3 regions of the Micromonospora sp. L31 genome follow, and region 3 is predicted to be linked to each of the others. Evidence: riboswitches for the same ligand, from Rfam matches in the RefSeq annotation. Region 3 holds a riboswitch; each other region holds the start of a gene.
What was found. Region 3 has a riboswitch for cyclic di-AMP ahead of ACTMS9_RS16570 (C39 family peptidase). Riboswitches for the same ligand answer to the same signal wherever they lie in the genome.

Region 1: linked by a shared signal. The riboswitch ahead of ACTMS9_RS00570 (C40 family peptidase) and the one ahead of ACTMS9_RS16570 (C39 family peptidase) in region 3 are both predicted to bind cyclic di-AMP.
Region 2: linked by a shared signal. The riboswitch ahead of ACTMS9_RS27955 (transglycosylase family protein) and the one ahead of ACTMS9_RS16570 (C39 family peptidase) in region 3 are both predicted to bind cyclic di-AMP.

The regions. Positions count from the first base shown of each region.
Region 1 is NZ_JBQHDC010000001.1:117,761-122,622, forward strand. It holds gene ACTMS9_RS00565 (NlpC/P60 family protein) at 1-975, shown strand, start outside; cyclic di-AMP (ydaO/yuaA leader) riboswitch at 1,124-1,260, shown strand; gene ACTMS9_RS00570 (C40 family peptidase) at 1,273-2,313, shown strand; gene dcd (dCTP deaminase) at 2,357-2,935, opposite strand; gene ACTMS9_RS00580 (pyridoxamine 5'-phosphate oxidase family protein) at 3,014-3,580, shown strand; gene ACTMS9_RS00585 (zinc metalloprotease) at 3,645-4,631, opposite strand.
Region 2 is NZ_JBQHDC010000015.1:51,708-57,899, reverse strand. It holds gene htpG (molecular chaperone HtpG) at 1-356, shown strand, start outside; gene ACTMS9_RS27965 (peptidoglycan-binding domain-containing protein) at 405-1,289, opposite strand; gene ACTMS9_RS27960 (hypothetical protein) at 1,291-1,416, opposite strand; cyclic di-AMP (ydaO/yuaA leader) riboswitch at 1,858-2,033, shown strand; gene ACTMS9_RS27955 (transglycosylase family protein) at 2,032-2,706, shown strand; gene nhaA (Na+/H+ antiporter NhaA) at 2,954-4,261, shown strand; gene ACTMS9_RS27945 (ABC transporter ATP-binding protein) at 4,262-5,332, opposite strand; gene ACTMS9_RS27940 (ABC transporter permease) at 5,329-6,156, opposite strand; gene modA (molybdate ABC transporter substrate-binding protein) at 6,153-6,192, opposite strand, start outside.
Region 3 is NZ_JBQHDC010000005.1:272,732-278,923, reverse strand. It holds gene ACTMS9_RS16585 (acyltransferase family protein) at 1-889, shown strand, start outside; gene ACTMS9_RS16580 (hypothetical protein) at 1,094-1,501, shown strand; gene ACTMS9_RS16575 (hypothetical protein) at 1,653-2,411, shown strand; cyclic di-AMP (ydaO/yuaA leader) riboswitch at 2,715-2,855, shown strand; gene ACTMS9_RS16570 (C39 family peptidase) at 3,092-3,916, shown strand; gene ACTMS9_RS16565 (alpha/beta fold hydrolase) at 4,023-4,778, shown strand; gene ACTMS9_RS16560 (PPOX class F420-dependent oxidoreductase) at 4,975-5,403, opposite strand; gene ACTMS9_RS16555 (hypothetical protein) at 5,635-6,192, shown strand, end outside.

The DNA.
Region 1 (4,862 bases), on a different contig from region 3:
CGTCCGCCCACTCACCCCGCCGGCCTGCGCCGGATCGCCCGCCGCCTGCTCACACTGGTCGCCGCCGTGGTCGTCGGCGCCGGGATGTTCGCCGTGCCGGCGCACGCCGCGCCCACGCCGGAGGAGATCGAGGCGGCGATCGACAAGCAGTGGGAGCAGCTCGAGCCGACCATCGAGCAGTACAACAAGGTCCGCGCGCACCTCAAGGTCAACCGCAAGAAGTCGGCGGAGCTGGAGAAGAAGATCCAGCCGCTGGCCCTGCAGACCGAGCTGGCCATGAACCGGGTGGGCGACCTCGCCTCCCGGTACTACATGACGGGCCCCTCGCAGGACATCGGCGCGCTGCTGATCAGCGCCAAGCCGGGCACCCTGACCGAGCAGCTGACCATCCTCGACCGCCTCGCCGCGCAGGAGCGCAAGGAGCTCCAGGTCGTCATCAACGCCCGGCAGAAGTACGACGGCGAGAAGCAGAAGCTCGACGCGCTGATCGCCGCGGAGGTCAAGCAGGAGAAGGAGCTGGCCGCCAAGAGGGCGCAGATCAACTCCGAGATCAAGCGGCTTCAGGCGTCGATGCCGAAGACCGTCGTCAAGGTGGCCGGCTGCCCGACCGTCAAGGGCGTGGTGAGTTCCGCCGCGCAGACCGCTATCCGGGTGGCCTGTCAGCAGGTCGGTGACCCGTACGTCTGGGGTGCCGACGGGCCGGACTCGTTCGACTGCTCCGGCCTCACCCAGTACGCCTACAAGGCCGCCGGCATCTACCTGACCCACCACACCGGCGCCCAGTGGAACGAGGGCAGGGCCATCCCGCGCTCCGAGGCGCGCCCCGGCGACCTGGTCTTCTTCTACAGCGACCTGCACCACGTGGGTCTCTATCTGGGCAGCGGGCTGATGGTGCACGCGCCACGGACCGGCAAACCGGTCCAGGTCACCAGCGTCGACTACATGCCGGTCGCCGGCTTCCGACGACCGAACTGACCCGAGCCCGCCGCGAACCCCCGGTCGACCGACCGGGGGTTCCGCGTATCCGGGACCCGGCACGGCATGGCGGGTTGCGGATCGATAACGGTCGTCTCTACTCTGGTCCTTCGTCGGCCGCGACAGGTCCGTCCAACCCGGGCGGCAGTGGCCGGCACCGCCGAGTCGCCTGCGGGCGAGCCGGGGACCCAGGTACGCCGGGGTGAATCCGCAGCCACTGCGGTAGGGCGCTCCCTTCCCGCCCGAACCCGTCAGCTAACCCGGTAGGCGGTCGCGGAAGAAGGAGCCCGGAGCCCGGTGGCACACCATGCCCCGCGGCCACCGTCGTACCGGTCGACCCAGGTCGCCCGGCTGACGGCTGCGCCGCGCCCACGCTGGTCCCGCTTCACCACCGTCCTCGCCGCCCTCGCCGGTGCCGCCGTCGTACTGACCGGCGCTGCCACGGCGGCCCACGCCGACCCCTCGGTCGCCGAGATCGAGCGGCAGATCGACCAGGACTGGAACAGGCTCGAACCGATCATCGAGCAGCACAACGCCACCCGTCAGGACCTGGCCGCCAAGCGCCGGCAGGCCGACGCGCTGGCCAAGCGCATCGAGCCGCTGCAACTCCAGGTCGACCTCGCGATGAACCAGGTCACCGGCCTCGCCGCCGAGGCGTACAAGGGGGAGAACGTCTCCGCCGTCAACGCCCTGCTCGGCAGCAGGTCCCCCGCCGAACTGGTCGACCAGCTCGAAATGCTCGACCGGTTCGCCCAGCGCCAGCAGCGCGACGTGCGGGTCGTCAAGGAGCTGCGGGACAAGCTGGCCGCGGAGAAGGCGCCGCTGGACGAGATGGTCGCCCAGCTGACCCGCACCGAGGCCCAGCTCGCCGCGAAGAAGAAGCAGATCAACGCCGAGATCGACCGGCTGCAGAAACTGCGGCTCAAGGTGTACGGCAACGGTGGCGGAGGCGCACTGCGCCCGGCCCCGTGCCCGGCCGGCTACCCCGGCGGCCCCGCCGGCACGGCGGTCAAGTTCGCCTGCGCGCAGATCGGCAAGCCGTACGTCTGGGGCGCCGAGGGCCCCAACTCGTACGACTGCTCCGGGCTGATGCTCGCGGCGTGGGCGAAGGCCGGTGTCTCGCTGCCGCACAACGCCCGCCAGCAGCGCCAGGTGACCCCCCGGGTCAGCCGGGCCGACCTGCGCCCCGGCGACCTGGTCTTCTACTACGCCGACCTGCACCACGTCGGCATGTACGTCGGCGGCGGCTGGGTGGTGCACGCCTCCCAGGCCGGCCAGCCGGTCAAGATGAAGCGGGTCGACGACGGGCCGGTCAACAGCTACGGCCGGCCGGGCTGAGCGCGCGCCGGGCTCCCGGGGGCTCCGGGGGCCCGGCCCGGCGTCAGCGGGTGGGCCAGGTGCGCCAGTTCTGCCAGGAGCGGCTCGGGGTCGGCCCGCGCTGGCCCTGGTAGCGCGACCCGTAGACGGCGGAGCCGTACGGGTGCTCGGCCGGGGACGAGAGCCGGAAGATGCAGAGCTGGCCGATCTTCATCCCGGGCCAGAGCGTGATCGGCAGGTTCGCCACGTTCGACAGCTCCAGCGTCACGTGACCGGAGAAGCCGGGGTCGATGAAGCCGGCGGTCGAGTGGGTGAGCAGGCCGAGCCGACCCAGGCTGCTCTTGCCCTCCAGGCGCCCGGCGAGCTGGTCGCCGAGCGAGATGACCTCCAGCGTGGAGGCGAGCACGAACTCACCGGGGTGCAGCACGAACGGCTCGCCCTCGGGCACCTCGACCATCGAGGTGAGCTCGTCCTGCTGGATCGCCGGGTCGATGTGCGTGTACAGGTGGTTGTTGAAGACCCGGAAGAGCTTGTCGAGCCGCACGTCGATGCTGGACGGCTGCACCAGCGTGGGCTCGAAGGGCTCCAGCGCGAGCGTGCCCGCCTTGATCTCGGAGACCAGGTCGCGGTCGGAGAGCAGCATCGGCACACCATATCGAGCGGACCGGGTGACCTGCGTGTCGGACTACGCGTTCGTACACATGTTCGATAGGGTGTCCGTATGGCTTCCTGGTCCGAATTCGCCGCTGACGAGCCCCGACTCGCCGACGGGATCCGCCTTCTCATGCAGCAGTACGGGCCGGGCTTCGGCTACCTGGCCACCGTCCGCGCCGACGGTGGGCCCCGGGTGCACCCGGTCTGCCCCGTGATCACCGACGAGGGTCTGTTCTGCTTCGTCGTTGACTCGCCCAAGCGGCGCGACCTCGAACGCGACGGGCGCTACGCGTTGCACTCGTTCCCGCCGGAGGAGACCGACGACGAGGCATACGTCGCCGGTCGCGCGCAACCGGTCACCGACCCGGCCCGGGTCGCCCGGGTAGCCCGCCTCGGCCGGGCGGCGCCGCAGGTCGACTGGCGACTCTTCGAGTTCAGCGTCGACGTGGCGATGCTGACCCGCCGCGACCAGGGCGGGCTCGGCCAGCCCGGCGAGGGCCACGGGTCCTCCGCCGTCCAGGTCTGGCTCGATCCGGTCGCCGCCCAGCGCGGCGGCGACGCTGCCGGCGTACCCGATCGGCGGCCGGCCCGCCGCGGCCGCCACGGTTTCGACACCCGCCGCCCCGCCGCCTGACCGCCGAGACGCCGATGCCGGCCCCGTCGGTCCGACGGAGCCGGCATCGGCGTCTGCTGGGGTGTTACGCCGCGCGGTACGCGTTCCACGCGGTCAGCATGCGGCTCGCCTGACCAGCGGTGAACTGGTACATGCACGAGTCGTAGGTGTAGTCCATGAAGTTGGTGATCGGGTCCAGGCCGGCCGTGGCGCAGGTGTCCCGCCCGGTCGGGCACTGGAACGCCGGCGAGGCCTCGGCCGGGGTGTCGCTGACGCTGTCACCCGAGCCGGAGCATCCACCCTGGAAGGTGTGGTAGAGGTTCAGCCAGTGGCCGACCTCGTGGGTGCCGGTGTCGCCCTGGTTGTAGTTGGCGGCGGTGCCGCCCGGCAGCGACTCGCTCAGCACGACCACGCCGTCCATGCTGTTCAGCTTCCGCTGCGGGAAGGTCGCCCAGCCGAGCAGGTCGTCGCTCAGCTCACCCAGGTAGACGTTGAGCGTGTTCTTGCCGCCCTCGCGCAGGGAGGTCTTCATCGACCGCTCCGCCGACGAGCCCTGCACGATCGGGTACCACGCCGGGTTGGTCACCCGGTTGATCTTCGTCAGCTGGAAGCCGAAGGCCGTGGCCGCGCCGCCGGTGGCACCCGCGTAGGCCTGGTTCAGCACGCTGATCTGCGAGGTGATCATCGAGTCCGGGATGTTGCCGCCGGCGCGGGTGCTGTCGCGCTGGATCACGTGCACGACGACCGGGATGGTGACGCTGGCCAGCGGGGCGGCGGCTTGGGCGCCGGCCCGGAAGCTCGCCCGCTCGCGCAGCGCGGCGGCCAGGTCGGCCTCGCGCTCGCGGACCTGCTTGGCGGTCAGCTCGTTGGGTTCGTGCTTGGCGATCCCGCCCTTCTTGATCCGGGCGTCCGAGTGGACGTCGGCCGGCTCGGCGCACACCTCGCTCGGGGCGGCGGAGAAGGCGGAAGCAGCGGGGACGACGCCTACCGCGGCGGTGCTGAGCAGCAGCGCGAGGGTCGTCGACGCGACACCGGCGGCACGCCGGGTCAGCAGGTTGGGACGGAGTCCCATGGGCCCACCTCTTTCTGGCGGCGTGACAGGGGGTATGTCACACCGTGGTCGAGAACGTGGGGGTGACGTTACAACCGATCGACAGATTTGAGAACGGCCATATGTTGCCGGTGTGAAACTTTTAGCTCTACGTGAATACGTTGGGTCCAAGATCGATCACGGCGGCGAGGGTGTCGGCGTGCCCGGGGGTACCTGGGTGCACGGCGGCGGTCACCTCAGGTACAGTGGTGC
Region 2 (6,192 bases), on a different contig from region 3:
CCTTCCTCGGCGGCGCGCTGGCCGACAGCGTCAAGGAGGTACGGCTCTCCTCCCGCCTCACCACCTCGCCGGCCTGCATCGTCGGCGACGCCCACGACATCACGCCCACGTTGGAGAAGATGTACCGCGCGATGGGGCAGGAGGTGCCGAAGGTGAAGCGCATCCTCGAACTCAACCCGACCCACCCGCTGGTCACCGGCCTGCGCGCGGCGCACGAGCGCGGCGGCGACTCCGCCGCCCTCACCGAGACCGCCGAGCTGCTGTACGGCATGGCGCTGCTCGCCGAGGGCGGCGACCTGGCCGACCCGGCCCGGTTCGCCCGGGTCCTCGCCGACCGGCTGGCCCGCAGCCTCTGACGCGACGACGGCCCCGGCCCGGTGCAGCGCCGGGCCGGGGCCGCCTGGTCACGAACCGACCCGCACGCCCATCGCCGCCCAGGTGGCCGGGCCGACCACCCCGTCCACGGTCAGCCCCCGCATGCCCTGGTACCAGCGCACCCCGGCCTCGGTCCTCGCGTCGAAGGCGCCGCTCGCGGGGCCGCACCGCTTCGCGCCGACGAACCGCTGGACGAAGGCCACGTCCCCGCCCTTGCTGCCGCGCCGCAGCGTCCGCGAGCCCGGTCTGCCCCCGGACACCGGCGTCGCCGGTCGCCCGCTGGGCACCGACGGGGCCGGCTTGACGGCCGCGCGCAGGGCCGCCACGGTACGCGGGCCGACCACCCCGTCGGCGTCGAGCTTCCGGGCGGTCTGGAACGACCGTACCCAGGCGGCCACGGCCGGCCCGAACACCCCGTCGGCCGTCAGCCGGGCCCCGAGGCGGTTGGCGACGGCCTGCAACTCCCGGACGTCGCCGCCCCGGCAGCCGGCGCGCAGCACCCGGTCGCCGAGCCGCGCCGTCGTGGCGGTGGCGATGCCCCACGCCTGGCGGCTGTCCTCCAAGCTCCGCTGGTGGCTGACGCTGACGTGCAGGTGCTTGTCGTGCGGGTTCGGCCCGGTGTACCGGGCCGGCCGGAAGCTGCGGGTACGGCTCCAGATCTTTCGGTCGTAGATGACGTACTGGGTGGACGGATGGCTGACGGCCTGCCGGACGACCAGCAGCGGGTCGATCCCGTCGACGTCCACGTCCACCGCGTTGACCGACTGGTCGTCACTGTCCGGATTATGGTCCGAGCGGCGCGCCTGGTGACTGGCGTCGCCCAACCAGCCGTCGGACTTGCGGTCCCGCTGCGGCCACCGGGTGTCTATCTCCTCGCGCAGCACCCGCAGCGCGGGCGCCAGGTGCACGCCCATCTCACTCCTCCTCTTCCAGCGCGGCGGCCAGGTCGAAGTCGACCTCGTCGCCGGCCAGGCTCTCCGGGTCGTCGTCCTCGTCCAAGGTGGCGACGAGGTAGTCGGTGTCGATGCTGACGGTGTCCATGGAGGTCCTTCCTCTCGCGGATGGTCGGCCGCCGCGAACCGGGGCGGACCGTGCCGGCCAGGGCGCCGGCGCCCGGCATCCGGCGGGTCCGACGCGTCGGCGCCGTGGCCGCGCTCTGCTCCCTACCGTCCGAGTCGGCGGCCGGGCTGCCCAGACATGAGTCGCCAATCAGCGGCAACGCTGACCGTCCGGCGGCGCGGGCCGCCGATCGAGGCCGCCTGACCAGCGAAGACGGCGAGGCACGGCAGCTGATCCGCCGCTCGGAGCGAGGCTTTCGGCCCAGTGGTGACAGGTTCCCGACCGGCCCTTGTAGAGCACCGCCGACCAACCCGCAACTCGAAGCACGAAGCCGTCGCTCAGCCGGGTGAAGAACTTCACAAGAGGTGGGCAATCGCCCGAAACAGTTCCTAACGTCGTTCGTGTTCGCGATCGCGGACACCACGGCCGGTAACGCCTAATCCATGCCGCCGGCCGGTGGGATCTTTGTCAGCGGGCATGGAGCGGGGGACCCACACGTTCCTCGGTGCACGTCACCTCGGGGTGAAGCCGCCCACGGGCGGCCGGGCTCCTCGGCCCGAACCCGACAGCTCACCTCGTCGGCGTGGAGGAATCCACATGGCAACTGAATACACCGCCCGTCACCGACGGGTCAGCTCGCGCCGCATCGCCGTCGGCACGCTCGCCGTCGGTGCGGTCACCGGGGTCGCCGCCGTCCTGGCGCCGGCGTCGCCGGCGAGCGCCGCCAGCGTCAACTGGGACGCGATCGCCCAGTGCGAGTCCGGCGGCAACTGGCACATCAACACCGGCAACGGCTACTACGGCGGCCTGCAGTTCTCGCAGAGCACCTGGTCCGGCTACGGCGGCAAGAAGTACGCCTCCCGCGCCGACCTGGCCAGCCGCGGCGAGCAGATCGCCATCGCCGAGAAGGTGCTCGACGGTCAGGGCATCGGGGCCTGGCCGACCTGCGGCAGGAAGGGCGGCTCCACCAAGAGCTACTCCAGCACCTCAGAGAAGTCGGAGAAGTCGCAGAAGTCGCAGCGGCGCTCCGGCTCGTCGAAGGCCACCGCCACCGAGCGGTCCTCGCGGGAGCAGCACAGCACCCGCAGCCAGCGGCGCAGCGCGCCGGCCGCGACCGGCGACGTGTACGTGGTGCGGCCGGGTGACACCCTGTCGCAGATCGCCGACGCCCGGGACCTGGCCGGTGGCTGGCAGGCGTTGTACGAGCGCAACAAGCGCGTGGTCGGCGCCGACCCGGGGCTGATCTTCCCCGGTCAGAAGCTCAGCCTCTGACCTCAGCACCTGGGCACCGTGGCGACGCCCGGCCGGACGACCGGCCGGGCGTCGCCGCGTCCACAGCGCCGTCGTGGTTCGGGCCGCTGCCGGCGGGGTACCCGGCGCGCGTGGACCGGCCCGCCGGCGCGTCCGCGTCGCCGGGTCGTCGGGCCGTCGGCCGGGGGGCGGGGATAGGGTTGGCCCTGGTGTGCCGGGAAGTCTGGTCGGCGATGGATGACGCGACCCCTGCCGACGAGGAGACCCCGTGACCGACGCCCCCCGGCGCCGTACCAGCCTGTTCGCCCGCCGCTCCTGGGGCGAGACCAGGCGCATCTCCGCCATCCTGCGCAAGGAGACCGTGGGCGGGGCGCTGCTGCTCGTCGGGGCGCTGCTCGCGCTGCTCTGGTCGAACTCGCCCTGGGCGGACGGCTACCGGGCGCTGCGTGACCTCACCGTCGGCCCGGCGTCGCTGCACCTCGATCTCACCCTCGGCACCTGGGCCGCCGACGGGCTGCTGGCGATCTTCTTCTTCGTCGCCGGGCTGGAACTCAAGCGCGAGTTCGTCGCCGGCGACCTGCGCGACCCGCGCCGGGCCGCGGTGCCGGTGGCGGCGGCGGTCGGCGGGGTGGTCGTACCCGCGGTGCTGTTCGTCCTCGTCGCCGGGGTCGACGGCGCCCGGGGGTGGGCGATCCCCACGGCCACCGACATCGCGTTCGCCCTGGCGGTGCTCGCGGTGGTGGGACGGCTGCTGCCGTCGGCGCTGCGTACCTTCCTGCTCACCCTGGCGGTCGTCGACGACCTGCTCGCCATCGTCATCATCGCCGTCTTCTACACCTCCAGCCTCGCCGTGCCGCCGCTGCTGGCCGCCCTGGTGCCGCTCGCGCTCTTCGCCGTGCTGGTGCAGCGCCGGGTCCGGTCCTGGTGGCTGCTGCTGCCGCTGGCCGCCGTGACCTGGACGCTGGTGCACGCCTCCGGGGTGCACGCCACGGTGGCGGGGGTGCTGCTCGCCTTCACCGTCCCGGTGCTGCGCAGCGAGGCCGCCGGTGGGCCGGACGCCGGGCCGGGCCTGGCCGAGCACTTCGAGCACCGGTTCCGGCCGATCTCCGCCGGGGTGGCGGTGCCGATCTTCGCGTTCCTCTCCGCCGGCGTCACGGTCGGCGGCCTGGCGGGGCTGGCCACCGCGCTGACCGACCGGGTCGCGGCCGGCATCGTGGTCGGCCTGGTGGTCGGCAAGCCGGTGGGCATCCTGGCCGCCACCTGGCTGGTGTCCCGGTCCACCCGGGCCAACCTGGACGAGGGGCTGAACTGGTTTGACGTGCTCGGCCTGGCGCTGCTCGGCGGGATCGGGTTCACCGTGTCGCTGCTGATCGGCGAGCTGGCCTTCGGCCTGGGCAGCGTGCGTGACGGCCACGTCAAGGTCGCCGTGCTCACCGGCTCGCTGCTCTCCGCGCTGCTGGCGACGGTGATCCTGCGCGCGCGCACCCGGGCCTACCGGCGGGTACACGAGATCGAGACCGTCGACGAGGACCACGACGGCGTCCCGGACGTCTTCGAGCCGGATCCGGACCGCTAGCTATGCCGGTCCGGCCGGGTACGCCCGGGTCTCGCTGGCCTTGACCGCCGCCCACACCCGCTGCCCGGGCTCCAAGCGAAGCTGGGCGGCGGCGGCCGGGGTGACGTCGGCGGCGGCCGGGACCGGGCCGGCGAGCTGCACGCGCAGGTTGTCCCCGTGCCGCTGCACTCCGGCGACGGTGGCCGGCCAGGTGTTGCGGGGGCTGCCGTCGGGCTGGCGCGGGTGCAGGGCCACGGCGGCGGGCCGGAAGACCACGAAGGCGTCGCCGTCCAGCCGGTCGGCGGTGGCCAGGGCGAAGCCGTCGTCGAGGCGTACCTGGTGTCCGTCGGCGTGGCCCCGGTAGAGGTTCAGCCCGACGAGGCGGGCGACGTAGTCGGTGCGCGGCCGGGCGGTGACGGTGGCGGCGTCCCCCTCCTGCACCACCCGGCCGTCCTCGACGATGACCAGCCGGTCGGCCAGGGCGAGTGCGTCCAGCGGGTCGTGGGTGACCAGCAGCGTCGCGCCGTCGTGGTCGACCAGGTGCCGGTGCAGGTGGGCCCGGGTGTCCAGGCGAGTCCGGGCGTCCAGCGCCGCCAGCGGCTCGTCGAGCAGGAGCAACCGCGGGCGTACGGCGAGCGCGCGGGCCAGGGCGACCCGCTGGGCCTGCCCGCCGGAGAGCTGCCGCGGCCGGCTCCGGGCGTGCCCGGACAGTCCGACCCGGTCCAGCCAGCCGGCCGCCTGCTCGCGGGCGGCCCGCCGGTCGAGGCCCTGCCGGCGGGGGCCGAACGCGACGTTGTCCAGCGCGCTCAGGTGCGGGAAGAGCAGGTAGTCCTGGAACACCACGCCGACCCGGCGCCGCTCCGGCGGGATCCAGCGGGCCCGGTCGGGCCGGTCCAGGTCGACGCCGTCGAGCAGGACGTGGCCGGCGGTGAGCGGCTGGAGCCCGGCGAGGGCGCGCAGGGCGGTGGTCTTGCCGGCGCCGTTCGGGCCGAGCAGTGCGACCACCTCGCCGGCGCCGACGGTCAGCCGGACGTCGAGTCGGAAGGCGCCTCGGTCGACGACCAGGTGGCCGTCCAGCAGCGGGGTGCTCACGGGCTGGTGATCCAGCGGTCGCGCAGGCCGGCGAGGATCACCACCGAGACGGTGAGCAGGATCAGGCTGAGCACGATCGCCGCGTCCAGGTCGGTCTCCAGGGCCAGGTAGACGGCGAGCGGCATGGTCTGGGTCCGGCCGGGATAGTTGCCGGCGAAGGTGATGGTCGCCCCGAACTCGCCCAGCGCCCGGGCCCAGCAGAGCACCGCGCCGGCGGCCACGCCGGGAGCGATCAGCGGCAGGGTGACGTGGGTGAAGGTGGTCCACCGGCCCGCGCCGAGGGTGGCCGCCGCCTCCTCGTAGCGGCTGTCCGCGCCGCGCAGCGCGCCCTCGACGGCGATGATCAGGAACGGCATCGCCACGAACGCCTCGGCGAGCACCACGCCGGTGGTGGTGAACGGCAGGGTGAGGCCGAAGGCGCCGTCCAGCCACCGCCCGAGCAGCCCGTTGCGGCCGAACACCAGCAGCAACGCCACGCCGCCGACCACCGGGGGCAGCACCAGCGGCACGGTGACCAGGGCCCGCACCACCCGGCGGCCGGGGAACTCCACCCGCGCCAGCAGCCAGGCCAGGGGTACGCCGCAGGCCAGGCAGAGCAGGGTGGCCAGGGTGGCGCACTGCACCGACAGCCGCAGCGCGGTGAGCACGCCCGGCGCGGTGAGCCGCTGCGGCAGCGTCGCCCACGGGGTACGCGCCAGCAGTCCGGCCAGCGGCAGTACCAGGAAGAGCAGCCCCAGCCCGGCCGGTACGAGCAGCGCGACCGGCACCCGCCGGCCGGGCCGCCGCCGGGTACGCGGCGCCGGGGCGTCCGGTGCGGCGGTCACGACCCGGTGGGCGGCTGGAAGCCGGCGGCGGTGAGC
Region 3 (6,192 bases):
GTGGTTCGCGGACACCATCGTGCCCCGCGCCGCGCTGGAGAGCCTCCTGCTCGTGCAGGCCTGGGACCCGACGCCCGGCTACTTCTACAGCATCAACACGGTGAGCTGGTCGCTCTCCTGCGAGCTGTTCTTCTACCTCTGCCTGCCGCTGGTGCTGCCGGCGCTGCGCCGGGCCCGGGCCGGCCTGCTCTGGGCGGTGGTGGCGGCGGTGCCGCTGCTGATCGTGGCCCTCTGGCCCGGGCAGGCGCTGGTGCCGGAGGAGAGCACCTGGTGGTTCACCCAGATCTTCCCGGTGGTCCGCTCGCTGGAGTTCTGGCTGGGCGTGGCGGCCGCCGAGCTGATGCGGCGGGGCCGCTGGCGGGGGCCCGGCCTGCCGCTGGCCAGCCTCATCTTCGTGGTCACCTGGGTGGTGGCGGGGCAGTGGATCCGCGCCGAGCTCTGGGCGGCGATCCTGTCCGTGGCGTACATCCTGGTCATCACCGCCGCGGCGGACGCCGACGTGCGCGGTCGGCCCTCGCCCTGGCGGCACCGCCGGCTGGTCTGGCTCGGTGAGGTCTCCTTCGCCTTCTACCTGGTGCACGTGCTGGTGATGGTCACCGTGCTGCGGGCCACCGGCCACCTCGGCGTCGGGCTGCCCGGCTGGTGGGGACCGCTGGCGGTGCTCGGCTTCCTGGCCGTGAACCTGGTGCTGGCCGCCCTGCTGCACCGCTGGGTCGAGACGCCGATGATGCGCCGCCTGGCACCCCGTCGCCGGCCCCGTCCCGCCCCGTCCACCCTGGACGCGGCGGCGGCGCCGACGCCGCGCCCCACGCCGGCGCCGCGGGCGGCCGCCGACGGCGCGCCGGCTGGCCGACCCATCGAGTACGCGGGCCCGCGCGACCCCCACTGACCCCCCGTCCACCCCGGCCGGTACCCGGTCCGGTCCGCTGCCCGTGCGCCTCGCGCGGTTTGCGGCGTGTCGCGGTGACGTTCGCCGGGGAGGGCGCGACACGCCGCAAACGGGCGGGCGACTGTCGCGACGCACGTTGGTGAGCGCCGCGCCGACACGCCCGGCGACGCTGCGATCACCCGGCATCGGCGGTAGCGTGGTGCCGTGCTCCCGGTCGCGCTCACCAGTCCTCTGTGGTGGGTGGCGCGCTGGAGTTCCCGGCTGCTGACCGGCCTCGCCCTGGCGGTCGCGCTCTCCCTCGGCGGTCCGGCCGTGCCGGACGCCGGCGCGCTCACCGCCGCTCCCAGCCCGGCGGGCGCACCGATCCTCGTCGATCTGGCGGTGCCCGACGGGTTCGCGGTCCGCGCGGCCGCCGTCCCCGCCGTGGCGCTCGCCGCCGGCGACGCCCAGAGCGAGGGCCGCGCATTCGTCGCCCCGCCCGCCGCCCCGCTCGCTCCGGTCACCTCGATCGACCCGGTCGGCCGGCCGGCCCATCCGGTCACCTCGCCGCCGCTGCCCCTGACCGGGCTGGCCGCCGCCGCGACCGGTCCCCGCGCCCCGCCGCTCGGCTGACCGCCACGCGGGGCCACCCGCGACCGCGCCCTCGAGAACCTCACCACCGCACCCGCCCCCGGCACGCGGCGCCGCCCCGGCCTCGCCCCGTCGCCCCCCGGGCCGGTGTGGGACTCCTCTTTCCGCATCCCGCTTCCGGGAGGTGCCCACCGTGAACACCGTCCTCTACCAGTTCCTCGTCGAGGTCCCGACCGCCGCCGCCATCTGGTCGGCCCTGCTCGTGCTCGCCCTGACCGTGCTCACCGTGCTGGTCGCCCGCCCCGAGCGGGACCCGGCCCCCGACGAGCCGGTCGTCGACCCGGCCGCCGACCCCGCGACCGAGCTGGCGGACCTGCGCCGGTACGCCGAGGAGGTCGCCGTCGCGGCGGCCGGCGCCGCCCAGACCGCGCGCCGGTGGCGGGATGCCTGGCTGGCCGCCCAGGAGGAGGTGGACCGGGCCTGGACGGCGTACGACGAGGCGGAGACCGCCGCCCGCCGGTTCACCGGCGCCGCCGCGCTGCCCGCCCCGCGTACCCCGCGCACGCCGGCCGAGTACGCGGGCCGGGAGCGCTGGCTGCACCAGGCGGCGGTGGCGGCCCACTGGCGCGGTGAGCTGCCGGTGGAGCGGCTGCGGGACGTCTTCGCGCACCGGGACGGTTGGGACCCCCGGCGGCACCCCGTCGAGCAGGAGGTGCTGCTGGCCCGGGCGGTACGCGACGGCCGGCGGGACGCGTACCGGGCGGCGGCCGGGCGGGAGCGGTCGGCGTGGCGGGACGCCGAACTGGCCGCCGAGGCGGCCCGCGCGCTCGCCGTCGAGGCGTACGCGGCGGCGGAGCGGCTGCGTCCCGCGCGGCTGCCCGCCCAGCGGACGGCGACGGCGACGGCCCGGACCGCGCTCGCGGCGCGGTGGCGGCCGGCCCGGGTGGGCTGAGGACGCGACCAAATTGTTACCCGTATTTCCGTGAGTCGCGTCACGGCGATCGGGAAACCGGTCATCCGGTCACAGGCGGTGACATCGATCGCGACGATCGGCAGTGTTTGCCGCCGCGCTGTCCGGTTGTCGCCCGACGGTCCCGGAACAACCGCCTGTCCCATTGAGTGACGTCAGTGTCGAACTGTACGGCAAATTTGTCGCCCTGATCATGTTTAAGCAGCTGGCGGCGCTTGGCCGACACGTGACCGACCAGTAATGTCGCCCGGGTCCGGTGCGGTTTCCGATCGCAAGAGGCGACGCCGCGCCGACCCGCTCAATCGTGATTCCACGAACCGGGGACCCATGCACGTCCGGGGTGAATCCGCGGGCCACGGCCCGTGGTAGGGCGCTCTTCCCGCCCGAATCCGTCAGCTAACCCGGTAGGCGGTGTCGGAAGGAGTTCCAACTTTTGCTGCTCCCTCGCATTCCTCGGCTTGCTCTCCACCTCGGTACCGGGGTGTTCGTGCCGGTCCGCCGCGCCCTCGCGCGCTGATCCCGGCCCCACCTCGCCGCCCGGTCACCGACCGGGCGCACCCCCGCCGAGCGGCCTCGCACACCGGTTCTGACGCCGCGCGTGACGTCCCGTCACGCGCCGGTCCGGCACGCCGCTCCCGCCCTCGTACCGTGGAGGAAAACACGTGAAGCACCCCCTGAAGCGGCAGCTGCGACGCCTGGCCACCGAGCGGTCCTACCAGCTGGTCGCCGGCTCGGCCGCCGCGCTCGTGCTCGTCTCCGGCGCCAGCACGCTGCTCGCCGACGAGGCGCCCGCCCGCCAGCAGACCTCGGCCGCCGTCGCCGAGGTGGCGCCCCGGCTGGACGACGTCGCGACCCGCAGCCAGGCCCGCGTCGCCGCCCCGTCCCACAAGCCGTCGCCCTCGGCCAGCCCCTCGCCGTCGGCGAGCGCCACCAAGGCCAAGGCGGACCCGGACCTGACCCGCAAGGCGGCCCCCAAGCCGCCGTCGACCAAGGTCCTCCGTTACGACTACCAGGCGCAGACCACCTTCTACAACTGCGGTCCGGCCGCGGTGCGCAACGCGCTCAGCGCGGCGGGCATCGAGCGGACCCAGGACGAGCTGGCCGGCCCGCTCGGCACCACCGAGATGGGCACCAACTCGGCGCTGGACACGACCCGGGTCCTGAACCAGATCGTCAAGGGCGACCCGTACCGGACTCGGATGTTCCGGGGCACCCCCAGCTCCGCGCAGATCGACCGGCTCCAGGCCGACGTGATCGCGGCGATCACCGACGGCCGGGGCGTCGTGGTGAACGTGGCGGGGAGCGCCACCGACACCGACGGCGGCTGGCACTCCTTCCCGGGCGGCCACTACATCGCGGTGGTCGGCTACAAGAACGACGGCCGGACGGTCCGGATCGCCGACTCGGCGGACCCGAACCTGCCGTCGTACTGGGTCAGCACCATCGACCTGGCGAACTGGATCGCCACCCGCGGCTACTCCGCCTGATCCAATACCGTCGCTCGTCCGGGCACCGGCTCCCCTGGGGGCCGGTGCCCGTCGCCGTTGGCGCGGGTCTCGCGCGCCGCGACCGGGCGGTGGCACACTGCGGCCCATGACCGACGACTCGGGTACCCGCCGGCTGCTGTTGCTGCTGCACGGGATGGGCACCACCGGCGACGTGTGGCTGCCCTGGGCGCCGCTGCTGGAACACCGCTGGCCGGGCCGCTGGCTGGCGCCGGACCTGGCCGGCCACGGCTTCTCGCCGCCGCTGCCGGGGTACTCCTTCGCGGGGTTCGCGGAGCAGGTCGCGGCGGGGCTCGGCCCGGTGCCCGAGGGGGCCCGCCCGAGTGACCGCCTGGTCGTCCTCGGCCACTCCCTCGGCGGGGTGGTCGCGCTGGCGCTGGCCGCCCGCGACGCCGGGCTCCCGGTGGACGCGGTGGTCGGGCTGGGCATCAAGGCGGTCTGGTCGCCGGCCGAGCTGGCCCGGGCGCGCGAGCTGGCGGAGCGCCCGGTGACCTGGTTCGCCACCCGGGACGAGGCGGCCCGCCGCTACCTGAAGGTGGCCGGCCTCGGCGGGCTCTTCGCGCCGGACCATCCGGTGGTCGACGCGGGGCTGCGTGCCGAGGACGGCCGCTGGCGGCTGGCCATGGACCCGGCCGCCTTCGCGGTGGGCGCGCCGGAGCTGCCGGCCCTGCTGGCCGCCACCGACGTCCCGGTGCTGCTGGCCCGGGGCGAGCACGACCCGATGGTCAGCGACGCGCAGCTCGCCGAGCTGGGCGTGCCGGTGGCGACCCTGCCCGGCCTCGGCCACAACGCGCACGTGGAGGACCCGGCGGCGGTGCTGGCCCTGCTCGACCCGTACCTGTGACCGGTTGCGGACGCGGGCGTCGCCGTCGTGGGTCGCATGCGGCTCGGGACCACCTGCCGGACGTTCGAGCTCTCCGTCCATACCGGACCTCGCCACGGCGCCGCTCAGCTCGGCTGCCACGCCGCCTGCTGTCGTGACGGGTCGGCCGCAGGCGGCACGTTCGATGCTTCTTCGCTGCTTCCGCGCGGGCGGTCGCTCAGTCGGAGATGCCGGTGTGCCCGACGACCTTCTCCACGGTCAGGCGCACCAGCAGCTCGCCCGGCACGGCGTTGCGCGCCCCGTATGCCTCGGCCAGGTCCGGCCCCATGTAGCGCTCGGCGATCCGGATCGCCCACCGCCGCATCTCGGGCAGGTCCTCGGTGATCGTCGCGCGCCCACGCAGCGTCACGAACGCGTACGGCGGTTTCTCGTCGTCGACGCACAGCACGGCCCTGCCGTCGCGGGCGAGGTTGCGGCCCTTCACCGAGGTCTTGCCGGTGTTGAACAGCACGTCGTCGCCGTCGAGTACGAACCACACTGGGACGACGTGCGGCGAGCCGTCGGCCCGGGTCGTCGCGAGCTTGCCGGTGCGGGTGCCGTACGAGACGAACTGCTGCCACTCCCCGTCGATCATCGACTTCGCCATGCGGCCATTATGGTGCCGTCCGGCGTCTCAACCATCGCAGACTGCTGCTGCCTGACGCCTCGCCTACAAGGCGCTTTCGTCAAGAGTCGTAGCGTCCGCTGGCGTCCACCAGGTTCGGGTCGGAGCCGACGCCCGTTCGCACTCATCTGGCTTCGGCCGCCATCGTTGATGTCAACGAGTGATGTCAGCCGCTGTTGTCGGCTCCCTGCCCGCTGCTGGTAGAACCGCTGGATGGATCAACTGACCGACCCGGTTGCCGGGCTCGACGAGGTCCCGTGGGAGTCGCTGCACCACGCGTATGGGCCGGCCGTCGACGTACCGGAACAGTTGCGGGCGTTGCGCTCGGCGGAGGTGCCGGTCCGGCGCCGTGCCTTGTCCGAGCTGTTCGGCAACGTCTACCACCAGGGCACGCGGTGGGGGGCAAGTTGTCACGTGGTGCCGTTCCTGGTGGCGCTCGCTGACGACCCGGACACCCCGGACCGGGCAGCGGTGGCCGACCTGCTCCGTTCGGTGGTGCTCGGCGACCGGCGCGACGACGAGCTGCCGTTCGACCCGCGGCGGACCTTCGCCGCCGCCGAGGGGATCACCGACGACCAGGCGGCCCTGGTGGAGCGGCATCTGGAGGCCGAGGACCTGTTCGAGCACGAGGAGGTTGCGGAGCTGGCTGACAACGTGGCGGTCCGCTGGGAGGCCGACGCCTTCCATGCTGGAGCCCGGCACACCGACCGGTACGTCCGCTGGCTCACCGATCCGGACCCGCAGTTGGCCGCGTACGCCGCCGAACTACTC